Prochlorococcus marinus XMU1406: one gene and its partner. The main gene of each other region encodes a partner of the protein of the gene in region 2 in a complex. Links are inferred from orthologs where the notes say so. Each region holds a gene or a part of one and is shown on either strand. Other genes may lie near its edges.

Evidence for each region. Proteins that work in one complex are often made in the same cells at the same time.
Region 1: the proteins of tig (region 2) and rpsG are in contact, whole or in part, in a crystal structure (PDB 3GTY), measured with the Thermotoga maritima proteins. The link is inferred for Prochlorococcus marinus XMU1406 from one-to-one orthologs. Residues at the interface, in WP_004081061.1 of Thermotoga maritima: Glu122, Val124, Val129, Leu130, Tyr133, Glu188, Gly259, Ile262, Tyr263, Glu266, Ser270, Glu273, Gln274, Glu277, Arg308, Gln311, Ile312, Ser315, Tyr316, Glu325, Arg329, Arg336, Leu363, Phe366, Trp367, Arg373, Leu377, Arg381, Leu384, Glu387; in WP_004081843.1 of Thermotoga maritima: Lys34, Lys52, Lys55, Glu59, Arg62, Gln63, Glu66, Asn67, Lys69, Val71, Arg95, Ala109, Lys110, Lys111, Gly112, Arg113, Pro114, Glu117, Glu121, Ile124, Ala125, Tyr127, Asn128, Asn129, Thr130, Gly131, Lys135, Asp139, Arg142, Met143.

What each region holds. Positions count from the first base shown.
Region 1 is NZ_JAAORG010000003.1:362,508-368,142, forward strand. Bases 2,834-5,635 are described here. They hold rpsG (30S ribosomal protein S7), read right to left. Parts: upstream 4,569-5,635; coding sequence 4,098-4,568; downstream 2,834-4,097. Other genes in these bases: fusA (elongation factor G), read right to left, coding at 2,834-4,001; rpsL (30S ribosomal protein S12), read right to left, coding at 4,594-4,968; gltB (glutamate synthase large subunit), read left to right, coding at 5,164-5,635. Also shown: HA149_RS08385 (LON peptidase substrate-binding domain-containing protein), read right to left, coding at 1-204; rpsJ (30S ribosomal protein S10), read right to left, coding at 261-581; tuf (elongation factor Tu), read right to left, coding at 681-1,880; more of fusA, read right to left, coding at 1,926-2,833.
Region 2 is NZ_JAAORG010000003.1:508,381-515,613, reverse strand. Bases 4,316-7,172 are described here. They hold tig (trigger factor), read right to left. Parts: upstream 6,528-7,172; coding sequence 5,103-6,527; downstream 4,316-5,102. Other genes in these bases: HA149_RS09190 (aspartate-semialdehyde dehydrogenase), read left to right, coding at 6,651-7,172; clpP (ATP-dependent Clp endopeptidase proteolytic subunit ClpP), read right to left, coding at 4,393-5,037. Outside these bases: HA149_RS09215 (glycosyltransferase family 2 protein), read left to right, coding at 1-1,101; HA149_RS09210 (DNA polymerase III subunit gamma/tau), read right to left, coding at 1,103-2,863; ATP-dependent protease ATP-binding subunit ClpX, read right to left, coding at 2,921-4,288; more of HA149_RS09190, read left to right, coding at 7,173-7,233. UniProt on the Bacillus subtilis protein: Involved in protein export. Acts as a chaperone by maintaining the newly synthesized protein in an open conformation. Functions as a peptidyl-prolyl cis-trans isomerase.

The DNA of each region.
Region 1 (5,635 bases), 140 kb from region 2 along the record:
TTGTGCGCAACATCCCACGTTAGCCATACTTTTAGTTGCTGGATCCCATTTGATAACTCCAAACATAGAATCACTCTCAAGAACAGATTGGAGCATAATCCTATATCTCGATTCAAAAATATGCAAAGGCAATACTTCTTGAGGAAAAAGAACTACTTCTGACAAAGGAAATAAAGGTAATTCCCTTACTGAGAGTTCGCCCATTTAATCGTCATATCATTGCTTTTATATTAATCAATTTAGGGCTATTTCGGGTTTAATTAAAGTTTAACTTCTATATCTACACCACTTGGAAGATCTAGTTTCATTAAAGCATCAATAGTTTTTGCGGAAGGGCTGTAGATATCTATTATTCTTCGATGCGTTCTTGTTTCAAAATGCTCTCTAGAATCTTTATCTACATGTGGTGATCTTAGGACACAATAAATCTTCCTTTTTGTAGGTAAAGGGATTGGTCCTATTGCTGAGGCAGAAGTAGTATCAGCAGTTTGGATTATTTTATCGCAAGATAAATCCAGCATTCTTCTATCAAATGCTTTCAATCTTATTCTTATTTTTTGTTGTGCAATTGATGCGGTCATAGTTTCAAATAACTTCTAGTAAAGGGTCATTAATTAAATGACCCTTATCCATATACCTATATTAGATGATTGAGGTTAAATTTTTAAAATTCAAATATATTATTTGAGTATTTTAGAAACAACTCCAGCACCGATAGTACGTCCACCTTCACGGATTGCAAATCGCATACCTTGTTCAATCGCTACTGGACAGATTAATTCTCCAGTCATCTTGATTCTGTCTCCTGGCATAACCATTTCAACATTAGAACCATCATCAGAAGTAAACGCGGTTATTTGACCTGTAACATCAGTTGTTCTGATATAAAACTGAGGTCTATATCCTGCGAAGAAAGGAGTATGTCTTCCGCCCTCTTCTTTTTTAAGAACATAAACTTCTCCTTCGAACTGGGTATGAGGGGTAATAGATCCTTTCTTAACAAGTACCATTCCTCTCTCAATATCTTCTTTTTGGACACCACGTAAAAGTAAACCTACATTATCGCCAGCCATACCTTCATCAAGAAGTTTACGGAACATTTCAACTCCAGTAACAGTTGTTATTCTTGTGTCTCTTATTCCAACTATTTCTACTTCTTCTCCAACCTTAACTTTACCTCTCTCAATTCTTCCAGTAGCAACAGTTCCTCTACCAGTAATCGAGAAAACGTCTTCAACTGCCATCAAGAATGGTTTGTCAACTTCTCTTTCAGGCTCTGGAATGCTAGCATCAACTGCTTTCATTAATTCTTCAATCTTTGATTCCCAAGTTGAATCTCCTTCAAGAGCTTTTAAACCAGAAACTTGAACTATGGGAATATCATCTCCAGGGAAGTCATAACTATCTAATAGTTCCCTAATTTCCATTTCAACAAGTTCAATAATTTCTTCATCATCGACCATATCGCACTTATTAAGAGCAACTACAAGAGCTGGAACTCCAACCTGTTTAGCTAGAAGAATATGCTCTTTAGTTTGTGCCATTGGGCCATCTGTAGCTGCACAAACTAGAATAGCTCCGTCCATCTGGGCGGCCCCTGTAATCATGTTTTTTACATAATCAGCATGGCCTGGGCAATCGACATGAGCATAATGTCTGCCTTCAGTTTCATACTCGACGTGAGCTGTATTAATTGTAATACCACGCTCTCTTTCTTCGGGAGCACCATCAATGTCTCCATAGTCTTGAGCTTGAGCTTGACCTTTTTTGGCTAATACATTTGTAATAGCAGCAGTTAGTGTTGTTTTTCCATGATCAACATGGCCAATAGTACCTATGTTGACATGTGGTTTGTTCCTTTCGAACTTCTCGCGAGCCATTTTGAATTAAAGAATCGAGGGTTTAAGAGTGTTTTGGTTTAGAGATCAGGAGTTGCCCTGATTCTTGGAAATGATAGCTTCAGCAACATTACGAGGAACTTCCTCATAATTTGCGAACTCCATTGAAAATATACCCCGACCTTGAGTCATTGATCGGAGTTGAGTGGCATAACCGAACATTTCGGCTAAGGGCACTTTGGCCTGTACCTTAGACAATCCGTCATCAACAGACTGTCCTTCTACTTGACCTCTTCTAGAAGAGAGATCACCAATTACAGATCCAAGAAAGTCGTCAGGACTTTCGACCTCAACTTTCATCATAGGCTCTAGGAGGACAGGATTGCATTTTTTAACCCCATCTTTAAAAGCCATGGAACCTGCAATTTTGAAGGCCATTTCAGATGAGTCTACATCGTGGAATGAACCATCGACTAGTGTTACTTTTACATCAATAAGTGGATAACCGGCAAGAACACCGGATTCACAAGTTTCTTTCATCCCATTAGATGCAGGACCTATGTACTCTTTTGGTACAGCTCCGCCAACAATTTTGTTGACAAATTCGAAACCTTTACCAACCTCAGCAGGCTCCATTTCAATTATTACATGACCATATTGACCTTTACCTCCAGTCTGTCTTGCATATTTACCCTCACCTTTAGAACTTGACCTAATAGTTTCTCTGTATGAAACCTGAGGGGCTCCAATATTAGCTTCAACTTTAAATTCCCTTAACATTCTATCAACGAGGATTTCCAGGTGCAGTTCACCCATACCTGCAATAACAGTTTGATTTGTCTCAGGATCTGTACTTACTCTAAAGGTTGGATCTTCTTCAGACAAAGCAACTAAAGCTTTTGATAATTTTTCCATATCCCCTTTGGTTTTTGGCTCTACAGCCACTGAGATAACTGGTTCAGGGATAAACAATGTCTCCAAAACTATGGGATCTTCTGTGTTACAAAGAGTGTCACCTGTTGTTGTGTTCTTAAGACCTAATACAGCTCCTAAATCTCCTGCCCTCAATTCATCTACCTCCTCTCTTTCATCAGCCTTCAGAATTACTAATCTAGAAATTCTCTCTTTAGCGTCTTTTGTAGAATTCATGACATAGCTTCCCTTCGAAAGAACACCTGAATACATCCTTACAAAGGTTAATTTCCCATAAGGATCTGACATCACTTTGAAAGCTAATGCACTGAAAGGAGCATTATCATCTGAAGGCCTGACGTCTTCTTTACCACTGGGTAGAACACCTTGTATTGGTTTCACATCAACTGGAGCTGGCAAGTAATCAACGACAGCATCTAGTACAAGTTGGACACCTTTATTCTTAAAAGCTGAACCACACAGTACAGGGACTAATCCATGTTTTAAAACACCTTCCCTTATACCTTTTTTAAGTTGTTCTTCAGATAATTCTCCTGTATCGAGGAATATTTCAATTAACTCTTCATCATTTTCTGCTACGCTCTCCATCAACTTAAATCTCCACTCAGCAGCCTCTTCCTGCATCTCAGTTGGGATAGGAGCTTCTTCAATATCAGTACCAAGATCATTTTTGTAGAGATAAGCTTTATTAGCAACTAAATCAATAATGCCAGTGAGATCTCCTTCAGCTCCAATTGGTAATTGTATAGGAAATGCATTTGCCTTAAGTCGATCTTTTATCTGCTCATTAACTTTTAAGAAATCTGCTCCAGTTCTGTCCATTTTATTTACAAAAACCATTCTTGGAACAGAGTATCTATCAGCTTGACGCCAAACTGTTTCAGATTGAGGCTGAACTCCTCCAACAGCGCAAAATACAGCAATAACTCCGTCCAAAACTCTCATCGATCTTTCAACTTCAATAGTGAAGTCAACGTGTCCTGGAGTATCGATAATATTGATTCTATGATCTTGCCAACTAGTAGATATTGCAGCAGCTGTAATTGTTATTCCTCTTTCTCTTTCTTGAGCCATCCAATCAGTTACTGCAGCGCCATCATGAACCTCTCCTATTTTGTGGACCACACCTGAATAAAACAAGATTCTTTCAGTTGTTGTTGTCTTCCCTGCATCAATATGAGCGGCTATACCTATGTTCCTTACTCGTTCTAGGGGAAAGTCGCGTGCCAATTTTAAAGCTCCAAATAAAATAAATTTTGATAATTTTAGTTCACCAAAAGCAAACTCTTAATAATAATAAACTACTTGAGTACCTTTTTGACGAAATTAATATCTGTAATGTGCAAAAGCTTTATTAGCTTCAGCCATTTTGTGGGTATCTTCTCTTTTTTTAACAGAACTACCGGTTTCATTTGCAGCGTCCATTAACTCACCAGCAAGTTTTTGAGACATACTTTTGCCATTTCTCGCCCGTGAGAATGTGACAAGCCATCTTAATGCCATAGCTGTACCCCTCTCTTGGCGTACTTCCATAGGCACTTGATATGTGGCACCACCAACCCTTCTAGCTCTTACCTCAACAAGAGGCGTAGCATTTTTAACTGCTGTTTCAAATAATTCAACTGCATTCCCGCCAGTTCTCTCACTTATTAAAGAGAAAGCATCAGACAATATTTTTTGAGCTGTAGATTTTTTTCCATGTTTCATCAATCGAGAAATCATCATAGAAGCTAAACGGCTATTAAATTGAGGATCTGGGAGAACTGGTCTTTTTACTGCTGCATTACGACGTGACATGTTTTTAAAGAGTACTGTTTACAAATTAATCTTTTGGAGCTTTTGCTCCATACTTAGATCTGGATTGACGTCTATCTTTGACTCCAGCCGTATCTAAAGTTCCTCTTATTATATGATATCTAACCCCAGGTAAGTCCTTAACTCTTCCACCCCTAAGAAGTACTACAGAGTGTTCTTGTAAATTATGTCCAATTCCAGGAATATAAGCCGTTACTTCAAAACCAGAAGTTAATCTAACCCTTGCAACTTTTCTAAGAGCTGAATTAGGTTTTTTAGGTGTTGATGTATAAACTCTAGTACATACCCCTCTTCTTTCAGGGCAAGCCTTTAAAGCTGGGGATTTTGTTTTTCTTGTCAGACGTTTTCTTTCTGAACCTATTAATTGTGAGATGGTTGGCATCTATTATATTTTGAAAAAATAAACATTTAAATATCATAACCTTTTACGAGCACCAACTAAAAGTTTTTAAAGATATTTTTCTAAAAATTTGTGAAATTAAAATTCTTTGGTAAATATTCATTATCTTTAGATTTATTTTCGTATTTATTTTTATAATAGGAATACATAAATAACTTATATAGAATTAAATAATCCATGGGAGAGAGTATCAAAAGAATCGTTGGGCCATATCAAGATAGTTATTCCCCAAATGGAATAATTGGTGAAAAAGATGCGTGTGGAGTTGGTTTCATAGCAAATATTAATGGGATAGAAAGCAACTGGATCTTAAAACAATCCCTCAAAGGCCTTAATTGCATGGAGCATAGAGGAGGTTGTGGAGGGGATAGTGACTCAGGAGATGGGGCGGGCATTTTGTGTTCAATCCCATGGAATTACTTAGAAAAAGAAGTTAATTTTGAAAATAAAAAAGACTTTGATAAAGGTTTAGGTATGATTTTTATGCCTAATAAAAAAGAGAAAATTGAAGAATGTAAATCAATATGCGAGGAGGAAGCAGAAAAATTAAGAATCAACAAAACATCTTGGAGAACAGTACCTGTTAATAATGAAATCTTAGGTCCTTTAGCCAAAGCAAATGCTCCATTCATCTGTCAGTGGATTTTAT
Region 2 (7,233 bases):
AGCAGCAAAATTAGCAAAAAAAAGTTACCCGTGCTTGATATTTTAGTCGCAGCTAGAGATGAAGAGAATGTCATAGCTAGATTGGTTGAAAGATTATTTAATTTAGATTATCCAACAAATCAATTAAATATTTACATAATCGATGATGGTAGTTCTGATAAGACTCCTTTAATTTTAGATCGATTATCTAGACAATATGAAAAGCTAAAAGTAGTAAGTCGTTCTCCAAACGCAGGAGGCGGAAAGTCAGGAGCTTTAAATTATGCCTTGAAGTTTACGCATGGTGAATGGTTATTAGTTTTGGATGCTGATGCTCAATTAAAACAAGATTCTTTGATAAGATTATTTAGTTTTGTAGAAGATGGTGATTGGTCTGCAGTTCAATTAAGAAAATCAGTAACAAATGTAAGTAAGAATTTTTTAACTTCATGTCAGTCAATGGAGATGGCTATGGACGCAATCTTTCAATATGGAAGATTATCAGTTGCTGGAGTTTCTGAATTAAGGGGAAATGGTCAATTAATTAAGAAAGATACATTATTGGCATGTGGTTCTTTTAATGAAGACACAGTTACAGATGATCTCGACTTAAGTTTAAGGCTATTATTATCAAAATCTAGAATTGGAATCTTATGGGATCCTCCAGTCATGGAGGAAGCAGTTGAGAATTTAAATGCTTTATTAGCGCAAAGACAAAGATGGGCAGAGGGGGGGTTGCAAAGATTCTTTGATTATGGGGATCAATTACTTACAAATAAAATTGATTATTTGCAAAAATTTGATTTAACTTACTTCTTCATCTTGCAATATGCACTGCCAATCATTACTATTTTTGATTTAGTTCTCAGTATTGCTTTATTAGATTCACCAATTTACTGGCCTATTTCATTCACAGCTTTTATGTTATCTGGAATTGCTTTTTGGTACGGTTCTTCTTGTAAAAGCGAGGTACCCGTATTGCAAACAAGCAACTTTTGGATGGTATTTATATCGGTTTTTTATTTATCACATTGGTTTATAGTAATCCCCTGGGTAACAATAAAGATGTCTATTTTTCCCAAAAAGATACTTTGGCGAAAAACTCTTCATACTGGAGTGTAATTTATTCATCAAGCTCTATAATTTCTCCATTAAAGAAATTTGCTAAGTTTTTCGAACTATCATAATTTTCCTCGTTAGATATTGTTATTGACGAATTAGTTGTTGGTTCTATTTTTTTTATTGGTTTCAAATTCTTTACTTCATTTTGGTTTATTTCTAAAGTGTTTTTTGGGTTACTTTTAGTTAATTTTTTGGTTGAAAAATTAAGTACTATTTCTTCTCCAAATATCTTTTTTACTGTATTTTCAATTATAACTTTTCTGCTTTTTATCATATTTTCCCAGTTTGGAGATAATGCAATTGTTATTTTCTCCGAATCAAAACTTTCAAGTTCGGCTTGTTGTGAAAGTAACATTCTTGTAGATGGTAACTCTAATTTAGAAAGAATCACTTCCCATTTATCTTTTAAATTATTTGGTCCAGGATCATTTTGGGTATTGTCAGAAATATGTTCCATACTTTCTTTTTCAAGAACGTCAAATTCTTCTAATTTTTTGTCTTTTTTTTCAATCAATTTCTCGTGATTTTTCTCCTTTTTAATGCTTGGTTTTTGAATTTCATTAGAAATATTTTCTTTATTAGTCATTGCAATGTTTTCTATGCTTTCACGCTTCTCATCATTAACATTCTTTTTAATTTCTAGCTTGTTTTCAAAATTATTTATCTCTTGATTATCTAGAAGACTAGTTAGATGTATTTCAAACCAAAGCCTTGGATTATCGCTTGTTTTGATTTGATATTCAATATTTCTTAAATTATTATGCCAATTAATTATTGTTGATTTATTTATTATTTTTGAAATTTTATCCAATTCCTCTTGAAATTCATTAGAGGTATAGTAAAGATCTGAATATTTATTGTTTGTAGTGTGCAGTAGTAGATCTCTTGTCATATTTAATAATCCGATAATTATTTGATGGGGTTCATTTCCAGCATCATATAATTTGTTGCAGGTGATAATTAATGACTCTGGATTATTTTCAATCAAGGATTTAATCAGATTTGTTAATTCAATTTCTGATACTTCTCCTAGCAGGTTTTGGATATTATTAATTGTTATACCTTCTGGTAAAAGATTTAGTTGTTCAAGGAGGCTTTGTGCATCTCTCATACCTCCATTAGATCTTTTTGCAATCATTTTTAACGCTTGAACTTCATATTCAATGGATTCTTTTTTGGCTATTTCTGCTAAATGTTGAAAAATGTCACTGGGGCTTATTCTTCTAAAATCAAATTTTTGGCATCTACTTTGTATTGTATTTAATACTCTCTCAGGATTTGTAGTCGCAAGGATAAATACAACTCTTGAGGGCGGTTCTTCAATAGTTTTTAGTAAAGCATTTGAAGCTGCCGTTGAAAGCATATGACATTCATCAATAACGTATACTTTCCATCTTGCTTGAGTTGGTGCAAATCTCGCTCTTTCTATAATTTCTCTTATATTTTCAACTCCTGTATTTGAAGCTGCATCAATCTCTATAATATCTAGAGCGTTCCCATCTGTAATTTGTCTACATAAGTCACATTTACCACAAGGATTTATCGTAGGTTGATCGAACGTCTGACAATTTAATGATTTTGCCAATATTCTTGCACTTGATGTTTTTCCAGTGCCTCTTGGACCATTAAAAAGATATGCAGGAGCAATTTTTTTTGTTAATAGTGCTTGTTTGAGTGTAATGGATATAAATTTTTGCCCAACCAGTTCGTCTAAGTTGTTTGGTCTATATTTTTGATGAAAAGGCTTATGTATATTTGGCATTTATTTTACATTAATTATAAAAATTCGGGATTAAATTTAAAAAATTAAACTCTAATTTTATGCAGACTCTTTAATGATTCTTTTTGATCCTGAAGGTAGTTTAACAATTTTAGATGAGAACAAATTTTCTACCATTTTTTTCGTTACTGTGAATTCTTTTATATTTTCTTCAGAAGGCAAAGTGTACATTATGTCTAGCATTAGTTCCTCAATTATTGATCTTAATGCTCTTGCACCTGTTTTTCTTTTATATGCTTCATTTGCTATCGCTTCAACAGAATCAGGCTCAAAAGATAATTCAACATTATCCATACTGAGCAAAGTTTTGAATTGCTTTACTAATGCATCTCTTGGTTGAGTCAAAATAGATTCTAAAGTTTCTTTAGTAAGACGATCTAATACAGCACAAACTGGAATTCTTCCAATAAATTCTGGAATTAGGCCATATTTCACTAAGTCATCTAATTCTAAATTTTTCAAGGAATCTCTTGGGTCTACGATTTTTTTTGCATCAACTTTGTCATGATCTGAATTGGTCGTAAATCCTATGGAGTGTTTACCCATACGCTTTTGAACGATATCCTCTAAACCTATAAAAGCCCCCCCGCAAATAAATAATATTTGGCTTGTATCGATTTGGATGCAGTCATGATAAGGATGTTTTCTTCCGCCTTGCGGTGGCACATTAGCAATTGTTCCTTCAAGCATTTTTAATAATGCTTGCTGTACACCTTCACCAGAGACATCTCTAGTAATTGAAGGATTTTCGCTTTTTCTTGCAATTTTATCTATTTCATCAATGTAAATTATTCCTTTTTGAGCTAGTTCTACATTCATTTCTGATTTCTGCAGAAGTCTTAAAAGTATATTTTCAACATCCTCCCCAACATATCCAGCTTCTGTCAAAGTCGTTGCATCAGCTACTGCAAAAGGAACATCTAGAAACTCTGCTAAAGTTTGAGCCAATAATGTTTTTCCACTTCCAGTCGGGCCGATGAGTAAAATATTTGATTTTTGTAATTTAGTTGCTTGTGAATCTGTTGAATTGCTATTTTTACTTTCTTCTTTAACTTTCCAAGCTAATCGCTTGTAGTGATTGTATACGGCTACTGATAATATTTTTTTTGCAGATTCTTGTCCAACAACTTGATTATCTAAAAAATTTTTAATTTCTAATGGCTTAGGAATTGAGGTTAATTCTAAAGGAACAGATTTTTTTGGATTATCATTTGGTAATTTCTTTTTAACTTGCGGAGCGTTGTTTGCGTACGCTTGATTATCAAGTAGTTCTTCATCGAGAATTTCATTACAAAGGTCTATGCACTCATCACAGATATAAACCCCAGGGCCAGCTATAAGCTTTCTTACTTGGTCTTGTGATTTCCCGCAAAATGAACATTTAAGATGGGCGTCGAATTTAGCCATCGATTATAAGTTTTAATGTGAAAGGTGTTAAATATTCCCTATTCACTAGGATTGCTTATAAATATCGATTCGTCATCATATTCTTAAAAAATCAGTATTCCTTGTCACTTTTTGATAACTTTATCAATTAATCCATATTCAACTGCTTCTATTGGAGATAAAAAGTAATCTCTTTCTGTATCTTCATTAATTTTATCTAAAGGTTGACCGGTATGTTCTGCTAGAAGCGAATTTAATGTTTTCTTGAGAAAAAGTATTTCTTTAGCTTGTATTTCGATTTCTACTGCTTGACCTTGTGCACCTCCAAGAGGCTGATGAATCATAATCCTAGAATTAGGTAAAGCCAATCTTTTCCCCTTTGCTCCTCCAGAAAGTAGAAATGCCCCCATACTTGCAGCTACTCCAAAGCATATTGTCACTACATCAGGGGATATTTGTTGCATGGTATCGTAGATGGCCATTCCTGCAGTTACTGAGCCTCCAGGGGAATTGATATATATTTGGATGTCTTTTTCGGGATCTTCAGCTTCAAGAAATAATAATTGTGCAACAAGTGAGTCAGATACTTGATCATTAATTCCAGTACCTAAAAAAATTATTCTCTCCCTCAATAGTCTTGAATAAATATCAAAAGCTCTTTCTCCTCTACCTGATTGTTCTATAACGGTAGGAACAGCGGCAATAGTTTTATTATTACTTTCGTAAGAACTTATTGAGCTTTGGATTAAATGTTTTTTTTCTGAGTTCACAAATTAGTTTTAGTCTTATAAGTAATTTAAGGGGTTTTTGTTTAATTAGTAGGAAATTTCATAAATTATTTTTTTTCTTTTTTATTTTGAGTTTTTGTGGCTTTTGTTGTTTTTGTTGAAGTTTTTTTTGTTTTTGTTGTTATGGAGGTTTTGGTTGCTTTAGAAGTTTTTGTAGTTTTTTCTTTTATTTCAGAATTTTCTTCAAGCCAAATTATTAATTTTTCTTTGAGTAAATCGTCACTTATTACTTCTGTTAATTTTTTAATATCTATTTGTTTTGAAGATTGAGAAATAGCATCTTCATAATCTTTCATTTTTAAATCAATTTCATCTTTTTCAACTGTTATTTTTTCTTTTTCAGCTAATGCTTTTAGAGCTAAATTTCTTTGAACATTTTTTTCAGCTTGAGGCCTTGTGGACTCTGCTAATGACTTTACTAATTCCGGAGTGAAAGTAGATTTAACATCAAGACCTTGTTGAGCAAATCTTTGAGCGGTTTGTTCAATATTATTCCTCACTTCTATATCAATCATAGATTTTGGAATTTCAGCAACCAATTCGTTTGTTAAGGCATTTAATAAAGCTTCAATTTTGATATCTTTTTGAGTTTTTTCAAAATTGTCTTTAAGTTGCTTCTCAATATCTTTCTTGAGCTCTTGTAATGATTCTTTGTTGCCAGACTGTTTTGCAAAATCATCATTAAGTTCAGGTAGTTCTTTTTCCTTAAGATCCTCAAGATTTACTTCAAAGATTGCCTCTTGGCCTCTTGAAGCCTCATGAGAATAATCTTCAGGAAATTTAAGGTTAAGTGTTTTAGTATCTCCAATTTTCATCTTTACGATTCCCTCAACGAAACCGGGAATCATTTTGTTCTTTTCTAACTCAAGATCCATTGATTCACTTGTCCCACCATCAATCTCTTTACCAGAATTTTTATATTTTCCTTTGAAACTAACTACAGCAATATCTCCCAATTTTGCTGCTCTATTGGATACTGGAATAATGTTTGCAAACTGACTTCTCGATTTTTCTAGCGCTTCATCTACTGACTTAGGATCAAACTTTGTCTTTGAGATTTCAATACTAAGTCCTTTGGATTTTTTTAGTTTTAATTCGGGGGCAACATCAGTTTGAAGAGTAACCTTAAGTGATTTTTCAGGACTAAACTTTGCGAGTAAAGATTCAAATCCATCTACCAATTCTGGTTCACTTAGTGGCTCTATAGATTTTATTTTTAATGCTTCTTGCCATGATTTATCAATAATTTTTTCTAGAGCAGAAGCATGTAATTGTGTGATGCCAATTCTTTGGATTAAGACTTGTTTAGGAATTTTACCAAGTCTAAATCCCGGAATTTTAGCCGAACGACTGATAGTACTGATTGTCTCATTCACACAAGTTTTGCATGTCTCAGATGGTATTTCTAATTCAAATGCAATTCTACTTTGAGGCAGAGGGGTTGTTTTGACTATTAATGCTTCTTTAGCCATTTTTTTGTAATTATTACTAAAAGCCGAAACTTAATTATTTCACATTATGTGATTTCCTTGAAAGTTATTTTTTTGATAAAGTAAAAAAAATAGTCAATCTATTTATAAAAATCATTTTAAAGTGTGAGACAATCTCCGTTTTTGCCTAATAGGCCATTAAAAGTTGCTGTTTTAGGATCTTCAGGTGCTGTGGGATCTGAATTACTCAAAATTCTTGAACAACGTGATTTCCCAATATCAGAATTGGTCTTGCTTTCATCAGAGCGTTCAGAAGGAAAAAAAATTATTTGGAAAGGTGAAGAATTAGTTACAAAAAAAACAACTAAGGAAGAATTTCTGAATCTTGATTTAGTTTTAGCTTCAGCTGGCGGAAGTATTTCAAAAAAATGGTTGTCTACCATTATGGAACAAAATGCTTTATTGATAGATAATTCCAGTGCTTTCAGATTAGATAAGAATGTACCTCTTGTAGTTCCTGAAGTTAATGCTAGTGACGCACTCAATCATGATGGTGTAATAGCAAATCCAAACTGCACTACGATTTTGTTGACATTAGTTTTAGCTCCGTTAAATAAACTTTCGACTATTCAAAGAGTTGTTGTCTCAACATATCAATCTGTAAGTGGTGCAGGCCAATTGGCTATGGAGGAACTAAAACTTTTAACTGAACAATATCTTCAGGGTAATCCTCAAAAAAGTGAAGTTT